4 regions of the Arthrobacter sp. E70 genome follow, and region 1 is predicted to be linked to each of the others. Evidence: riboswitches for the same ligand, from Rfam matches in the RefSeq annotation. Region 1 holds a riboswitch; each other region holds the start of a gene.

Region 1 (4,205 bases):
GGGCACGCTCCGTGGGCATCTACAGGCTGTGGCGCGACGGCGGATTCGCCGTGGGTGCCTTGCTGTCTGGAGTGCTCGCGGACGCCTTCGGGATACCCGCCGCCACTGCCGCCGTCGCCCTCCTTACCGCTGCGTCCGGCATGGTGGTCGCAGTGCGCATGCGCGGTACCGACCACCACGGTGGCAGCTGACCGCCTAGGGAACGAGTTCGAAGTGGACCTGCCGCGCCGTGATGTCCGAAGCCAGCAGCCGGACCCGGACCTTGGTCCCTGACTCCAGCTCGCCGGCGCAGCGGGCGGTCACCGCCGGCTCAGCAACCTGGATGATCCCCGAACTGCCGTTGCCGTTCCCGCCCTTCCCGTTGCCGTTCCCGTTTTGCGGCTTGGAGCCGGAGATCACGATGGCATCGAACTCCTGCCCGATGTGGTTCACCAGGAGCGCGGCCTCCACCGTGTCCAGGGCCAGCCGCTCCATCCGTGACGCCAGCTGGTCTGAACCTGCCATGATCCCCGGCAACAGCGGAAGGGCCTCACGGGCCCAGGCGGGCACATCCCCGCCGTTGCTCAACGCCTCACAAATCACCAGCACAAAGCGGTCCACCAGACGGCGCAACGGGGCGGTGGTGTGGGCATATGCGGCACCAATCGCGGACTGGACGGCGTCTTCCGGGACGGTCCCGTCGAAGGCGGTATAGGAGGCACCCCGGAACAGCATGCCGGCCGAATGCATGATGGCCAGTTGGCGCGGGTCCCTGGGGTCCAGGGACCGCAGGTACTCGCCGTAGCTCATTTCCCCATCCCACGGCCTGCCCAGCACCTCGGTTTGCAGCCGGAAGTGCCGCAGGGACCGCTCATCCGGCGCGGGCATGGTGCGCAGGATGCCCACCTTGCCGGCAAGCATCATCTGCGCCGCGGCCATGCCGGTCATCAGCGAAATCTGCGCATTCCAGTCCTCGACGGGAAGCTGCGGGACGGCGTCAATCCGGAAGCCGCCGTCGGGCAACTGGACGATCTCCTGCTCCGGCATGTTCAGGCTGGCGCCATTGCGTGCCCGCTCGAGTTGGACCCGCTTGAGGCCCACCTCGCGGAGCAGGTGCAGCACGGGGTGGGCGTTGCCGTCGTCGAGGGCTGCCTGCGCACCTTTGTAACTGAGCTTCTCGCGGCTGCGGACCCGCGCACGCCTGACGCCGACGGAGGAAACCTCGGCGTCGCCGTCGAGCACGAAATGCCAGACGAAAGCGGAGCATTCCTGGCCGGGCAGCAGGCTGCCGGCCCCCTCGCTGATGACCTCCGGATGGAGCGGGATGCGGCCGTCCGGCGCATAGAAGGTCTGGCCCCGGCGGCGCGTCTCGGCATCGAGCGGACCCCCCGGGGCAACGAATGCCGGCACGTCCGCGATCGCATACAGCACCCGGTAGCCGGTGCCCTCCTGTTCGATGAACACCGCCTGGTCCAGGTCCGTGGACGAGGCCGGGTCGATGGTCACGAATTCGACGCCGGTCAGGTCGTAGGAGGGCAGCTGCAGCGACGCCACCGCTGCTTCGGCGTCTTCGACGGCTTCTGCCGGGTACGGGCCGGGCAGCTCCAGTTCCGTCCGGAGCGCACCCAACGCTTCCTCAAGGGCATTCTTGTGGTCGTGGACGTTGGGGGCGAGCCGATGGTGTGACACAAAACTCAGCGTATCTCCAAGTACGCCGATAGCGCAGGCTCAGGACGTGGCGCTGTCCAGCGCGTCGAGCAGGGCGGCCGCTGCGGCGGCAGGATCGGCAGCCTCCGTGATCGCGCGGACCACGACGATCCTGCGGGCGCCGGCTTCCACCACCTGGTGCACGTTGCCGTGGTCGATGCCCCCAATGGCGAACCAAGGCACCGGGTCCCCGGCGTCGCCTGAGGCTTGGGCGGCGTACTTCACCAGGTCAGGGCCGACGGCGGCCCGGCCGGGTTTGGTGGGCGTGGCCCAGATCGGGCCAACGCAGAAGTAGTCCAGGCCCGAAGGGCCGCCCGTGGCGGCGAGGGCGGCGTCCACCTGGCCGGGGGTGTGGCTGGAGAGCCCGATGGCGGCGTTGCCGTTGACCAGGGTGCGGGCAGCGGCTAGCGGAAGGTCCTTTTGGCCGATATGGAACACCGGCGCCCCGGACAGCACCGCGATGTCCGCCCGGTCGTTCACCGCCCACAGCCTGCCGTGCCGCAGTGCGGCCTCCTTCAGCACCGCCAGGAGGTCCAGTTCCTCCGCGGCTTCGATGCCCTTGTCACGCAGCTGGATGATGTCCACACCGCCGGCAAACGCGGCGTCCACGAACTCCGCGAAGTCGCCGCGGTCCCGGCGCGCGTCCGTGCAGAGGTACAGGCGGGCGGTGTCGAGGGCAGGAATTAATGAGGGGGACTGATTCATGCGTGCAAGCCTAGTTCCTCTAAACTGGGCAGGTACTGCGGGAGCCTGCGGCAGCTGTCATAAAGCGCCGGGCTGAGAGGGCGTCAGAGCCGACCGCTTGACCTGATCCGGTTAATGCCGGCGTAGGGAAGGAAACAGATGGGCATTTCCCACAACAATTCATCCGGGTCCGAAGATCCCCACATCCATGCCGGCGTTGCCGTCATCGGCGGGGGAGTAGTGGGGCACGGCATCGCCTGGGAGGCGCAGCGCTCCGGGCGGTCGGTGGTACTGGTGGATGACGCACCGGGAAGCGGCGCCAGCTGGGCCGCTGCGGGCATGCTGGCACCGGTGAGCGAACTGCACTACCAGGAGGAGGACCTCCTGGAACTCATGCTCGAGTCATCATCGCTGTGGCCAGGCTTCGCTGCCGGCGTTGCCGCCGCAACGGGTGCGGATTCCGGATACCTGACGACGCCGACCCTCGCCGTGGGTGCCGACGCCGCCGACCGCGCGGCGCTGATGGACCTGCGCGGGGTGCAGCGGGCCAACGGCCTGGAAGTGGAACCCCTTACCGTGCGCGAGGCGCGCCGGCGCGAGCCCCTGCTCAGCCCCGGCATTTCCTGCGCCTTGGACACCCCGGCCGACCACCAGGTGGATCCGCGGCGGCTTGTGGCCTCCCTCCGGCTGGCCCTTGCCGGTGCCGCTGGCCGGACCCCCGAACTTGCGGTTGACGGAGCCGCCGACGGCTTTGCGGTGCAGGACCGGGCCGCCGGGCTGCTGTGGGAAGGCGGAACGGTTGCCGGGGTCCGCCTTGCAGGCGGCGGCACCATCCGTGCCACCGAAACGGTGGTGGCCAACGGTCTGCAGGCTCCTGGACTCGGGGGACTGCCCGATGGGCTGCGCCTGCCCCTCCGCCCCGTGCACGGGGACATCCTCCGCCTCGCCGTCCCCCAGCACCTCCGGCCGCTGGTGACCTCGACGGTGCGGGGCATGGTCCACGGGCTTCCCGTATATATCGTTCCGCGCCAGGACGGAACCGTGGTGATTGGAGCCACCCAGCGGGAGGATGCGCTCTCCGACGCCGTGAGCGCCGGCGGCGTGTACCAACTGCTCCGGGACGCCCAGGCGCTGGTGCCGGCCGTCGCCGAACTGGAACTGCTCGAATGCACAGCCCGTGCCCGTCCCGGAACGCCGGACAACGCCCCGCTGCTGGGTCGGGTGCCTGTGCCCGACGGGTCCGGTGCGCCCATTCCCGGCCTCATTATCGCCACCGGATTCTTCCGCCACGGCGTCCTGCTCACCCCCGCGGCAGCGGCCATCTGCCGGGACCTTCTGGACGGCACCGCCGATCCCCGCTGGTCGCCGTTCAGTCCGGACCGGTTCTCGCGGCCACTGGCGGCCGCTGGCACCCACATCAAGGAGACAGCATGAACATCATCCTCAACGGAAACCCGCACACCGTAGCGGACGGCGCTTCCATCACCGTGCTCGTCAGCCAGGTCACCGGCCGTCCGCTCGCGGCCGACGGCCAGGCGACCGATGGCAGGAAGCTGGGTGTCGCCGTCGCGCATAATGCCCAGGTGGTGCCCCGCAGCCAATGGTTCGCCACGGCGCTCGCAGACGGCGACGACATCGAACTCGTGACCGCAGTACAGGGAGGCTGACACCATGACCGAAACCAGCACCATCAACCCCGCCGGCCAGGCCGGTCCGGGCGACGCCCTGGTGATCGACGGCGTTGAACTGGCGTCCCGGCTGATCATGGGCACCGGCGGCGCGCCGAGCCTGGACGGCCTCGGCGCCGCACTGCTGGCGTCCGGGACCGCCCTGAC
Region 2 (4,205 bases), on a different contig from region 1:
AGCGTTGGAGTCGCGGCCGTTGCGAGTGGAGCTCGCGCCCTTTTTATGTGCCATCTGAAATGCCTGCCTTTAAATTCTGGGGAATCTGTTGAAATACCTGAACAGTAACCGAAGGTTACTTGATGCCGGTGATCTTGACCTTGGTCAGTTCCTGGCGGTGACCCTGGCGCTTCTTGTAGCCGGTCTTGTTCTTGAACTTCTGGATGACAATCTTCGGACCGCGGAGGTCCTGGAGGATTTCAGCCGTAACAGTAACCTTGGCCAGGTCGGCGGCGGCGGAGGTGACCTTGTCACCGTCAACCAGGAGCAGGGCGGGCAGCTCAATGGTGCTGCCGGCTCCACCGGCGACGCGGTTCAGGGTAACGAAGTCTCCAACGGAAACCTTCTCTTGGCGGCCGCCTGCGCGGACAATCGCGTACACCACTTGGGAACTCACTTCTCTCGACGTTTATAACAAAATTGCGTGCGGTACCGGCTGAATAAGCCTGGCTTCTCGCTGTGCCTCAACGCCGTGGGGTCAGAAACCCAAGTGTTGGCGTAAGCACCGAAGATCAAGAATACGCTAGGTTCGTCTCCGGCCGCAAATGAGGCTGGTTCCGGCGGGTGGGTTGTGATAGTAACCACAAGCCCACGGCAACGCCGTCACCGTGCCGTTCCATGATACCGGCGCCGGGGCCGGCGGAGTGTCAGGAATAAAGGCGCGGCGCGTCGAAGAAGTCCACTTCAAGCCGGCAGGACTGCCTGAAGGCCGTAAGCATCGCGTCCCGCTCGTGGTCCGGGGCCGCCCTGCCGGCCGCATCCACGATCGCGATGGCCTGACGGGTGGCTTCGGCGAAGGCCTCGTCGGCGTAAGTGCGCAGCCAGTACGCATAGGGGTGCCCGTCGGGCTCCCCTGCTGCAAGGAACTGCGCGTGCAGCTTTTCGCCCACCTCGGCGTAGAGCCAGAAGCAGGGCAGGACGGCAGCAGCCAGCACCGCGTAGCTGCCCGACGCCGACGCAGCGGTGAGGTGGTCAACGTAGGACTTGGTCACGGGGCCGAGTCCGTCCTGCGTCGGGCGGGTGCTGAGCCACGACCGGTGCAGTTCCGATTCCACTTCGAGGCACTGCCGGGCCGATCCCGCCCAGAACAACTGCTCTGCCTCGGAAGGTGCCAGTGCACTGGCCCGCGCAAGGACCCGCGAGTAGCCGTTCAGGTACACCGCGTCCTGGGCGAGGTAATAGGCGAACTCCTTTTCGGGAAGGTGGCCGCCGGCAAGGCCGCGGATGAATTCGAGCCCATAGATCTCTGCCAGGTACTGTTCGGATTCCGCCCACAGCCGGGCAGCGAAGCCGCCCTCCGGCAACGCGGGCCGGACGTGGTGGAAGTGGTGGACCGGACCGTTCCCCTGGCCAACGTCCAACTGTCCCGAGTTTTCGAGTGCCCCGGCCAGCCACGGCTTGACCGTCCGCAGGGATGCTTCCCAGTCCCCCAGGCGCGCCTGCACGGTGGCCATCGCGGATGACAGCGAGCAGCCCGTCCCGTGGCTGTTGCGGGTGGGCACCCGGTCCCCAGGCACCTCCACCACTTCGCTGGAGAGCTCGCCGGAGGTGTTGACCAGCGCGTCAGGGCACGCCGTTCCCCCCAGGTGCCCGCCCTTCACCAGGACCGTTGCACCGGTTGCCTCCGCGAGGCGCCGGCCCTGGTCCAGGGCTGCCTCCCACGTTTGCGCCTGCTCCCCGTCCACCAGCATGGCAAGTTCAGGCAGGTTCGGGGTGATGAGGTGTGCAACGGGCAGCAGTTCCCGGACCGCAGCTTCTGCGGATTCCTTCAGCAGGCGGTCACCGCTGGTGGCCACCATCACCGGGTCAAGGACCACGACGGCGGGACGCACCTTGGCGAGCCATTCGCGGACGGTGCGGATGACGGCGTCGTCACCCAGCATGCCAATCTTCACTGCGTCGATGCAGATGTCGTCACTGACCGCATCCAGCTGCTGGGCAAGGAAGGCGGCAGGCGGAACGTGGACAGCCTGGACGCCGCGGGTGTTCTGGGCGGTCAGGGCGGTGATGGCCGCCATGCCGTACCCGCCGTGCGCGGCGATGCTCTTGAGGTCGGCCTGGATGCCGGCGCCGCCGGAGGGGTCCGATCCCGCGATGGAGAGTACCCGGGGAACAGCGCGGCCCACGGTGGAGGCAAGGGTGGCAGGGGGCAGGGGCAAGGAAAGGGTGGAAGACAACAGACATCCCTTCGCCGGTACTAGCCGGACAGGTTCAACGGGTGTGGATCTCAGCCGGCCCTGTGCGCGGCACCCCGTGTCGGTTCCCCAGCCTAGCTGGCGGGTGGCACCCGAAGGAAAGGTGACAGCCTTCCGGATGCGGGAAGTCCCCGCCGCGTGGACAACTCCCCCTGCATTTCGCGGGGGAATTGTCCACACAACGGGGACCTCCGGCATGGCCTGACGGCCGTGGTGCGCTGAGAACCCGGAGCGCTTAGAGTTCCGAGGCGGGGACTCCGACGCCAAGGATGATGGGCTCCTCGCTGGCCTTGCCGGGCTCCGCTGTGACCGCCGGGGCCTTCGTCGTTTCCGGAGCCTTGGCCTCGTGCGAGTGCCCTCCGGCGGACGCGGGCGCGTTCTCGTGGTGCTGGACCGTGGTCTCGTTGGCGGCACCCTGGGCACGGCTGGCACCGCGGTGGCGCCGCGGCCGGCGCTGGCGGGACTGGTCCGTCGCCGCCTGTTCCGTTCCGGGTACGGCGGCGGCAGGCTCGGGTTCCCGCACCACGTCCGCAGGCTTGGCTTCCTGTGCTTCCACGGGCTGGGCCGCTGCAGTTTCCGCCGCAGGAGCCGGCTGCCCGAGGTGCGCGAACGCTTCCGCGAGCCGGTCCAGGGTGAAGGCGGGCTGCGCCTGCTGCTCCCCCGCGTGCTCAACGAACGGCAGGGGCACCGTCTCGCCGCCGAAGGTGAGGACGGCAGCGGGCCGGGTGCCGGCGTCGTGCTTGTCCGCTTCAGCCGGGGCAGGCTGCTGCACCACCGGCGGTGCGGGCGGCGCCTGGCGGGCGGCCGCGACCTCGTCGTCGTGCAGGTGGGCTGCATGGGCGGCTGCGGCGATGTTCGCCAGGGCGAGCCTTGTGGCTTCCGCCTTGGCGTGCCGCTCGGCGTCGGCGGGGTCCGGCTGGACAGTGTGCACATGGACGGCGGGTGCCGGGGCCGGCTCCGGCTGCTGGCCGCCGCGTCCGCGCCGCCGCTTGCGCTCGGAACGTCCGGCGGGCTGGCTGTTGTCGGTCCGCTGGCCTTCGTTCCGGGAGGCTTCCACCCGGCCCTCGGGCCGGTTGTCTGACCGCTGCACATGGTGCTCAGCCGCGACGATGTTGGCGCGGCGGTGCTCCACAGGATCATCGTGGGTGACCACGCCGCGGCCGGCACACGCTTCGCACTGCTCGCCGAAGACTTCGAGCAGCCCGGTACCCATGCGCTTGCGGGTCATCTGGACCAGGCCCAATGACGTGACCTCGGCAACCTGGTGCTTGGTGCGGTCCCGGCCCAGGCATTCCACCAGGCGGCGCAGGACCAGGTCGCGGTTGGATTCCAGGACCATGTCGATGAAGTCGATGACGATGATGCCGCCGATGTCGCGCAGGCGGAGCTGGCGCACCACTTCCTCGGCTGCCTCGAGGTTGTTCTTGGTGACAGTCTCTTCGAGGTTGCCGCCGCTGCCGGTGAACTTGCCGGTGTTGACGTCCACCACGGTCATGGCTTCGGTCCGGTCGATCACCAGCGAGCCGCCGGAGGGCAGGAAGACCTTGCGCTCCAGGGCTTTGTGGATCTGCTCGTCGATCCGCCAGGCCGAGAAGATGTCCTGGTCTTTGGTCCACTTCTCCAGGCGCCCCACCAGGTCCGGTGCCACGTAAGTGACGTAGGCCTCGATGGTGTCCCAGGCCTCCTCACCGGACACGATGAGCTTGGAGAAGTCCTCGTTGAAGACGTCGCGGACCACCTTGATGGTGAGGTCCGGTTCGCCGTAGAGCAGTTCCGGGGCAAGGATCTTGGTGGACTTCGACTGGCTTTCGATGCCCTCCCACTGCGCCCGCAACCGGTTGATGTCGTGCGTCAGCTCTTCCTCCGACGCACCTTCGGCCGCGGTGCGGACAATGACGCCGGCCTGCTCCGGGAGGCGGTCCTTGAGGATGCGCTTGAGCCGGTTGCGTTCGACGTCGGGCAGCTTGCGGG
Region 3 (4,205 bases), 340 kb from region 1:
CGCCTCGGCGGTCTCCGGGTCCAGGGACAGCGCGAACTGGTCCCGCCACCGGAACTCGAAGCGGGCCTTGGACACGGCGTCATCGCGTTCGTGCGCGCCGGGGTGCCCCTTGGCCAGGTCTGCGGCGTGGGCCGCGATCTTGTAGGTGATCACGCCGGTCTTCACATCGTCCTTGTTCGGCAGGCCCAAGTGTTCCTTCGGGGTGACGTAGCAGAGCATCGCCGTGCCGTACCGGGCGATTTCCGTCGCACCGATGGCAGAGGTGATGTGGTCGTAGCCAGGGGCAACATCGGTGACGAGCGGTCCCAGGGTGTAGAAGGGCGCGCCCTTGCAGAGTTCCTGCTGGCGTTCGACGTTTTCCCGGACCAGGTGGAAGGGAATGTGGCCAGGGCCTTCCACCATCACCTGTACGTCGTATTCCCAGGCGCGCTGCGTGAGCTCGGCCAGCGTATCCAGCTCCGCGAACTGGGCGGCGTCATTGGCGTCCGCGGTGGAACCGGGGCGCAGGCCGTCGCCCAGGGAGAACGCGACGTCGTACTTGGCGAAAATTTCGCACAGCTCGTCGAAGTGGGTGTAGAGGAAGTTCTCCTGGTGGTGTGCCAGGCACCAGCCCGCCATGATGGAGCCGCCGCGCGAGACGATGCCGGTGACGCGGTTGGCGGTCAGCGGCACGTACCGCAGCAGCACTCCGGCGTGGATGGTCATGTAGTCCACGCCCTGCTCGCACTGCTCGATGACGGTGTCGCGGAAAATCTCCCAGGTCAGGGCGTTGGCCTCGCCGTTCACCTTTTCCAGGGCCTGGTAGATGGGCACGGTGCCGATCGGTACGGGGGAGTTGCGGATGATCCACTCCCTCGTGGTGTGGATGTCGTCACCGGTGGAGAGGTCCATGACGGTGTCCGCACCCCACTGGGTGGCCCACTGCAGCTTGTCCACCTCTTCGGCGATGGAACTGGTGACTGCCGAGTTGCCGATGTTGGCGTTAATCTTCACCAGGAAGGCCTTGCCGATGATCATCGGCTCGGATTCCGGGTGGTTGATGTTGCTGGGGATGATGGCCCGGCCAGCCGCCACCTCGCTCCGGACCAGCTCGACGTCGCAGTTCTCGCGCAGGGCGACGAAGCGCATTTCGGGGGTGATGATGCCCTTCCGGGCATAGTGCATCTGTGTCACCGTCCGGCCTTCGACGGCACGGCGGGGCACCGGCTGCGCGCCCTTCCATTCCGCAGAGGCGGCGCCGCGGCGCATCGCCGAGCGGCCGTCGTCGAGCAGGTTCCGCTCCCTGCCGCTGTAGGCCTCGGTGTCCCCGCGCTCAGCAATCCACTGCTCCCGGAAGGGCTGCAGGCCGCGTACCGGGTCACTGCCGGGCCCCGCCGTCCGGTAGGTCCGGAAGGGCGCGTTCGGCTGGCCGTTCGGCGAGTCCTCCAGAGCAATTTCCGTCACCGGAACGCGGATCCCGTTCCCCGTGTCTTCGATGAACGCCAGCGAGTGCGATTTCAGGGACTGGGTCACGGGAGCCGCTTCTGGGGCCGGACGGGAGGCTTCCGCCTGGCTTTGGGCAGGGTTCAACTGGGCATTTTGTGTACTCAAGGAATACTCACTTCCTTCGCCGGCATTACCCGGACAGGTTCAACGGTCGCAGGCTGCGTCAGCCCGATCTCAGCCCCTGCAGGGGCACCCGTGTGGTCAGGAACGAAGCTACCACACGCCCCGCAGGGACAAACGCGGCGGGCCTTGTAACATTCGGGCGGTGCTACCCTGTGCGGGCAGCGAAAGGACATCCGAATGCCACAAGTCATCGAACTTCGGGGCCCCGTCCTGACAGGTCCGGACACCGTCCGGAACGGACTCTGGTCCGTGGACGGCAGGCTTACCTTCAGCCGGCCGGCAGTACCGCCTGACCGGGTTCTCGACGGCTGGGTGCTGCCCGGATTCGCGGACGCCCACTGCCACATTGGACTGGGCCCGGACGGCCCGGTGGATACCGCTACCGCAGAAGAGCAGGCAATGGCAGACCTTAACGCCGGCACCCTGCTGGTACGTGATGCCGGCTCCCCGGCCGACACCCGCTGGATGCAGGGCGGCCGGGACTTTCCGGTCCTCATTCGTGCCGGCCGGCATGTGGCGCGGACCCGGCGTTACCTCCGGGGCTTCGCCGAGGAGGTCGAGCCTGAAGGCCTCGTCGAGGCGGTGCGCAAGCAGGCGCGCGACGGCGACGGCTGGGTGAAGCTGGTGGGGGACTGGATTGACCGGGGCATCGGTGACCTGGCGCCGTCCTTTCCCGCCGCCGTCGTCCGCGACGCCGTGCAGGCGGCCCATGACGAAGGCGCGAGGGTGACGGCGCACTGTTTTGCCGAGGACACGCTGGATCAAATGCTCGACGCCGGTATCGACTGCATCGAGCACGCCACCGGACTCCTTCCCCGCCACCTGCCGCGCTTCGTTGAGCAGGGCGTACCGATCGTGCCCACCCTCATCAATATCGCGACGTTCCCCGACATTGCTGCCCAGGCCGAGCCCAAGTTCCCGCTTTACGCGGCCCATATGCGGGCCCTGTGGGAACGCCGCGCCGAACGGGTGGCGGAGGCCTACGAAGCCGGTGTCCGGATTTTCGCCGGGACTGACGCCGGCAGCGTGATCCGCCATGGCCGGATCGCCGACGAAATCGCTGCCCTGCACGCCGCGGGCCTGCCCATGGCCGCAGCCCTGGACGCCGCCTGCTGGTCGGCCCGCACCTGGCTGGGCGCCGACAACATTTCCGAAGGTGCCCGGGCCGACGTCGTGCTGTGCCGCGAGGACCCGCGGGCAGTCCCGGAAACCATTGGGGCACTGGCCCACGTCGTGCTGGACGGCCACATCATCCGCTGAGCGGAAATCTCCGGGCACCACTTGGAATAAATTGAAGCTTCAAGTAATTTTAATGGGTGGCCATCTCATTCGGAGGGCCCACACCACAGGGAGCATTCAATGACCGCAGAAGTAACTGCCCAGGACCTTCTTCCCGCCGACCTCGCCATGGGCACCGTCATGCTCAAGGTGGGCGACATGAAGGTCATGACCGACTACTACCAGCGCGCCCTCGGCCTCGACGTCGTAGCGGAGCAGGACGGGGGAATCTACCTTGGCCGGCTGCAGAGGCCGCTGGTGCATCTGGCCCCCGCACCGGGGCTGAACCTTCCCGGCAGGGGTGAAGCCGGCCTCTTCCACACCGCGCTGCTGTTCGAGGACCAGGCCTCCCTCGCGGCCACCATCGCCACCGCCGCCCAGTACGAGCCGCGGGCCTTCACCGGCAGCGCCGACCACCTCGTCAGCGAAGCGTTCTACTTCACCGATCCTGAAGGTAACGGCATCGAACTCTACTGGGACAGGCCCCGCAGCAACTGGTCCTGGAACGGAACCGACGTCGTTATGGACAGCCTGGCGCTGCCGCCCCAGCGGTACCTCGAGCAGCACCTCACCGAGGAGGCGCTCGAAGGCCAGCGCACCACCGCCGCAGGTGTCGGACACGTGCACCTGCAGGTGGGCGACGTCCAAACCGCGCGGGACTTCTACGTTGGAACCCTCGGGTTCGAAAAAACCGCCGGCTGGCACGGCCAGGCATTATTCGTCTCCGCGGGCCGGTACCACCACCACATGGCCATGAACGTCTGGAACAGCCGCGGCGCCGGCCCGCGCAAGGACACGCTGGGCCTCGGCGAGGTGCTCATTGAAGTTCCCACGGGGGACGACGTCGGGGCGCTGGCTGACCGCCTCAAGGTCGCCGGGGTGCCGGCGCACCACACCGGCGCCGAACTGCGCTTCGAGGATCCGTGGCGCAACAAGCTCCGGGTGGCTGTCCGCTAGGGCGGCGCGTGCGCGCGGCCGCCCGCAACTACTAGGCTGATGCCGTACGCCCGGGGCCCAAAGGCGCCCGGAACGCAGCTTTGCCGACGGAAGAAGGGCACATCCCATGGGCTTCACCGAGATCTTTGTCGCCACCCATGACGCAGCGCTGAAGCGCGCCGGCGTCCTCGACGAGGGGCGCGGCGGGGCTGCCGCGGCTCCCGCGGGCGAGGCGGTGCGGATCCAGGGGATCAGCGATTTCGAAGTCGAACAGCTGGGGGACCTGGCCGGAACTGCCGTCCATGCCGGCGGGGCCGACTATGAGCTGACCATGGTGGATGTGGCCAGTGACTCACTCCTGGCCGTGCCGCCCGCCATGGTCC
Region 4 (4,205 bases), on a different contig from region 1:
GGATTTCCACGAGCGCCGCCTTGGCCCGGCCGCTGAGGCGGGGAATGGCCCAGGTATGCGGATCGGCTTCCTTCAGCTGGTACACCGATTTGTGGACCAGGAACTCCTTCAGCTGCTCCAGCGAAGCCTTCCTGGCCACGTAGCGCGAGACACTGGGGCCGGTGTCGCTGGCGGCCAGGTCGAAGAGGATATTGGCGACGTCGTCGCTGGCCAAGCCGTCGCTGGACGGGCCGTCCCCGGGGAAGGCGCCGGTGGCAGGAAGGCCGTGTTTCCCGGCGATCTTCCGCGCGGCCTGGCGGAGCGCCTTTTCGAAGGGCTCCTCGATCATCCGCCGGATCCGGATCAGTCCCGGCTCCCACTCCCAGTCGTCGGCGACGCCGTCAAGGCCTGAGTAGTGCAGTTCGTAGAGGCTGAAGAGGGAGAGCTGGATGTCCTCGTGGCCGATGATGTCCCCGGCCCGGGCCAGCTGTGCCGCCACCAGGGCCTCCAGTGCGTCCAGGTCAGCCGCGGAAGAAGCCGGCGCCTGCACCAGGATTTTGAACAGGGCGCTGCTGATGGGTCCTCTGGTGTCCGGGATTCTCATGGTGCTCCTTGGTCTTCTGCCGCGCCGATGCCGGGAACAACCACGGGGGCGCCGGTGCGCGGTGCTGGCATGCCCTGTCCTCCTCGAAACCCGGGAGGAACATAGTAAGCATGGCTTAGTAATTAATGCTACGCAGAACCAGGGCGCGCCGGATGCGGGCCGGTAACGGGTTAGGGTGGAACGCAGAACCGTTTGGCAGGAAGCGGCATCCCCGTCCCTCCGTATGCTTCCGGTGGCGACCAGTCCAGCCGGAGCAACGCCATGGTTCAAGAATCCCTCGCCCCTGAACACCCCCTGCAACTGTCCCAGTATTTCCAGGACCTGCAGGACCTGCAGGATCTGGTGCTGGACAGCCCGGACGTCGGAGTCTTCCTCAACGAACTGGCCACGGTAGCAGCCGAGGGCCTTTCAGCCGCCCCGTTCGTGCCCGCTGTCTGCGGCGTGACCCTGTTCCGGCGGAAGAAGGCCACCACGGTGGCCAGCAGCGACCCCACCGCCAAGGAGATGGACGAACTGCAGAACACCTTCCGCGAGGGACCGTGCCTGACGGCCATGGGGGAGATGCGGAGCATCCTGGTGCCCGACACCGCGCGGGAGCACCGGTGGCCCGGTTACGTCGCCGCGGCAGCGGGGCAGGGCATCCGGTCCATCCTGTCGGTGCCGTTGCTGGTGGATGACACAACCCGGGCGGCCCTGAACCTGTACGCGTCGCGCAGCGATGCCTTCAGCGGCCCGCACATCAGCCGCGCGGAGGCGTTCGCCGCCCAGGCGTCGAAGTCACTTCGGCTTGCGCTGAAGATTGCCCAACTCAACGACGCCCGCAACGACATGGCACTGGCCATGCAATCCAGGACCGCCATCGACCTCGCCGCCGGCATCATCATGGCCCAGAACCGGTGCAGCCAGGCGGCGGCCATGGAAATCATGAAGGCCGCTTCCAACGCCCGGAACATCAAGCTGCGGGAGCTGGCCCAGTCCATCGTCGAATCCGTGGGGGCCGGCGGCGGGGTTACCACGCACTTCGACGAATGAGCGGCAGCTACACCTCCAGCGCCGAGCCGAGGACGTCCCGGAGGGCTTCCACCACCAGGTCGTGGTCCTGCACCTGGGGCAGCCCGGACACGGTGACGGTGGCCACCGCTCCCACTCCCGTAACGACAATGGGGAAGGCGCCCCCGTGCGCGGCGTAGCGGGACTGGTCGAACCAGGCATGGTCTTCGATCCGGCCCCCGCCCAGCCGGCCCCGCAGGCCCACCAGGAGGGACGGCACCTCGTACCGTGCGGCGGTGCGCTGCTTGGCGCGGACCCAGTAGCCGTTGTCAGGCGTGGCGCCCGGCAGTGCAACATGGAACAGGACTTGCTCGCCCTTGGTGATGTCGATGGCGATGGGAAGGCCCCGCTCCTTGCCCAGTTCCACGAGGAGCAGGCCAAGGTTCAGGGCGTCATCCGGGGAAAACCCCGGGAACTGCAGCTCCCTGACCTCCGCCTCGACGCGGGCGATCAGGGCTTCCAGGGAACCCTCGGGCTGCGTGTCGAGGGAATCCGGATCGAACTCGGTCACATGCGGCGGATTGGCACTCATGCCCCACAATCTACCCCTCGCCAGGTGTAAACTTGACCACGCCCGCAAGGGCTGAAATACACGCCTAATTTGAACCAAAACCACCATTTACAACGACAGGGGAGCGCCGCCGTCGGCATCCTGGCCAGGCCGGGAACCGCAGGTGGGCGCTGAGAGTGCGGACCGCCGCAGACCCTCGAACCTGATCCGGTTAGTACCGGCGCAAGGGAGTCGAGTTCTCGAAGTGATTGGCAACGGCAGTCAACGCCGCATTGCCGCGCTTTCCCCTCCTGTTACCCAGGAGGATCACATGAGCACAGCAGCAATCAAGAAGACCACCAGCAAGTCCTGGCGCGTCGTGGACATTGTGGTGGCGGCCCTCGTCGCCATCGCCGGCGGCGTCATTTTCTGGGCCTGGTCCCAGGGCGCGGCCGCAGTATCCGTGCCGATGAACGCGGCCTACCCGCCCCTGACCGGCCTCATCGCCGGCGGCTGGATGATCCCCGGTGTCCTGGGGATGCTGATCATCCGCAAGCCCGGGGCGGCGCTGTTCTGCGAGACCGTGGCAGCTACCGGTGAACTCCTCATGGGTTCCCAGTACGGCACGTCCGTCCTGTTCTCCGGCTTCGTCCAGGGCCTGGGCGCGGAGATCATCTTCGCGATCTTCGTGTACCGCAAGTTCAACCTGCCCGTGTCCCTGCTGGCCGGTGCGGCATCAGGCCTCTTCTGCGGCCTGAACGACTCCTTCGCACCGTGGGGCTGGAACATCGCCTACTCCGGCGCGGACAAGCTGGCCTACATCCTCTTCTGCATGGTTTCCGGAGCCATCATTGCCGGCGCGCTGTCCTGGATCGCCACCCGCGGTTTGGCCCGCACGGGCGTCCTGAGCTCCTTCGCCTCGCGCAAGGCCGCCACGGAGCCCGTTTTCTCCTGATGCCCGCCGCTTACGGGGACGCCTCGGCTCCCGCCCGGCCTGCCGCCGTCACAGCCCGCGGCTGGGGCTGGCGGCATGCCGGCAGGTCCAAGCCTGCCGTCAACGCCCTCAACCTTGACATCAGCCCGGGGGAGCGCGTGCTCCTGCTGGGTCCCTCTGGCGCCGGGAAATCCACGCTCCTGCATGCCCTCGCGGGGGTGCTGGGGGACGTGAACGACGACGGCGAGGCCGGGGATGCCGACGAATCGGGTTCGCTGCTGGTCGACGGAGAATCCCCGCGCGCCCGGCGCGGCCATGCCGGGCTGATGCAGCAGGACCCGGAGACGCAGGTGGTCCTGTCACGGGTGGGCGACGACGTCGCCTTCGGCGCCGAGAACCTCGCGGTGCCCCGCGATGCCATCTGGCCGCGGGTGCACGAGGCGCTGGACGACGTCGGGCTCGCCCACCTTTCGCTGGACCACCCCACGTCGGCCCTGTCCGGCGGGCAGAAGCAGCGCCTGGCGCTGGCCGGCATCCTCGCCATGCGCCCCGGACTGATCCTGCTGGACGAACCCACCGCCAACCTGGACCCGGACGGAGTGCTGGAAGTCCGCGACGCCGTCGCGCGCTGCCTGGACAAGACCGGTGCCACGCTGGTGGTGGTGGAGCACCGGGTGTCCGTGTGGAAGGACGTCGTGGACCGGATCGTGGTCCTGCAGCCGGGCTCCGCCACTGACGATGCCGTACTCCTGGACGGGCCGCCGGACCGCGTGCTGGCCGAGGCCCGGACCATGCTCGCCGCCGCAGGCGTCTGGGTGCCCGGTTACGTGCCGGCAACACGAAGCCGTGCCGAGGTTCCGGCCGCCGGGACGGGCAACCTGCTGCTGGCGGCCGAGCGGCTCGCCGTTTCCCGGGAGCGTCCGGGCCGCCGCGGCTTCCGGAAGGTAGCGCCGGCCCCGGTCCAGGAAGGCCTCACCGCGCAGGTCCGGGCGGGGCAGGCACTCGCCATCACCGGGCCCAACGGAGCCGGAAAATCGACCTTCGCCCTGACGCTCGCCGGCTTGCTGGAGCCCGTGGCAGGGACGGTGTCCGCCACGATGGACCTCAGCCGCGGCGTAGGCATCGACCCCTACAAGTGGAAGGCCGAA

The links. A riboswitch is a leader RNA that binds a small molecule or an ion and turns the genes downstream of it on or off. The one in region 1 is predicted to bind thiamine pyrophosphate.
Region 2: linked by a shared signal. The riboswitch ahead of thiD (bifunctional hydroxymethylpyrimidine kinase/phosphomethylpyrimidine kinase) and the one ahead of thiO (glycine oxidase ThiO) in region 1 are both predicted to bind thiamine pyrophosphate.
Region 3: linked by a shared signal. The riboswitch ahead of thiC (phosphomethylpyrimidine synthase ThiC) and the one ahead of thiO (glycine oxidase ThiO) in region 1 are both predicted to bind thiamine pyrophosphate.
Region 4: linked by a shared signal. The riboswitch ahead of AC3IMC_RS00380 (ECF transporter S component) and the one ahead of thiO (glycine oxidase ThiO) in region 1 are both predicted to bind thiamine pyrophosphate.

What each region holds. Positions count from the first base shown of each region.
Region 1 covers NZ_JBYQFR010000003.1:30,069-34,273, forward strand. Annotated here, with positions in the region: gene AC3IMC_RS04060 (MFS transporter) at 1-191, shown strand, start outside; gene AC3IMC_RS04065 (RNB domain-containing ribonuclease) at 196-1,668, opposite strand; gene thiE (thiamine phosphate synthase) at 1,708-2,391, opposite strand; TPP riboswitch at 2,419-2,537, shown strand; gene thiO (glycine oxidase ThiO) at 2,530-3,804, shown strand; gene thiS (sulfur carrier protein ThiS) at 3,801-4,037, shown strand; gene AC3IMC_RS04085 (thiazole synthase) at 4,042-4,205, shown strand, end outside.
Region 2 covers NZ_JBYQFR010000002.1:333,594-337,798, forward strand. Annotated here, with positions in the region: gene rpmA (50S ribosomal protein L27) at 1-54, opposite strand, end outside; gene rplU (50S ribosomal protein L21) at 116-424, opposite strand; gene thiD (bifunctional hydroxymethylpyrimidine kinase/phosphomethylpyrimidine kinase) at 687-2,198, opposite strand; TPP riboswitch at 2,206-2,303, opposite strand; gene AC3IMC_RS03580 (Rne/Rng family ribonuclease) at 2,470-4,205, opposite strand, start outside.
Region 3 covers NZ_JBYQFR010000003.1:365,216-369,420, forward strand. Annotated here, with positions in the region: gene thiC (phosphomethylpyrimidine synthase ThiC) at 1-1,590, opposite strand, end outside; TPP riboswitch at 1,585-1,692, opposite strand; gene AC3IMC_RS05530 (amidohydrolase family protein) at 1,786-2,868, shown strand; gene AC3IMC_RS05535 (VOC family protein) at 2,968-3,843, shown strand; gene AC3IMC_RS05540 (hypothetical protein) at 3,950-4,205, shown strand, end outside.
Region 4 covers NZ_JBYQFR010000001.1:87,500-91,704, forward strand. Annotated here, with positions in the region: gene AC3IMC_RS00365 (iron-containing redox enzyme family protein) at 1-583, opposite strand, end outside; gene AC3IMC_RS00370 (GAF and ANTAR domain-containing protein) at 845-1,615, shown strand; gene AC3IMC_RS00375 (heme-degrading domain-containing protein) at 1,623-2,165, opposite strand; TPP riboswitch at 2,253-2,391, shown strand; gene AC3IMC_RS00380 (ECF transporter S component) at 2,455-3,078, shown strand; gene AC3IMC_RS00385 (ABC transporter ATP-binding protein) at 3,078-4,205, shown strand, end outside.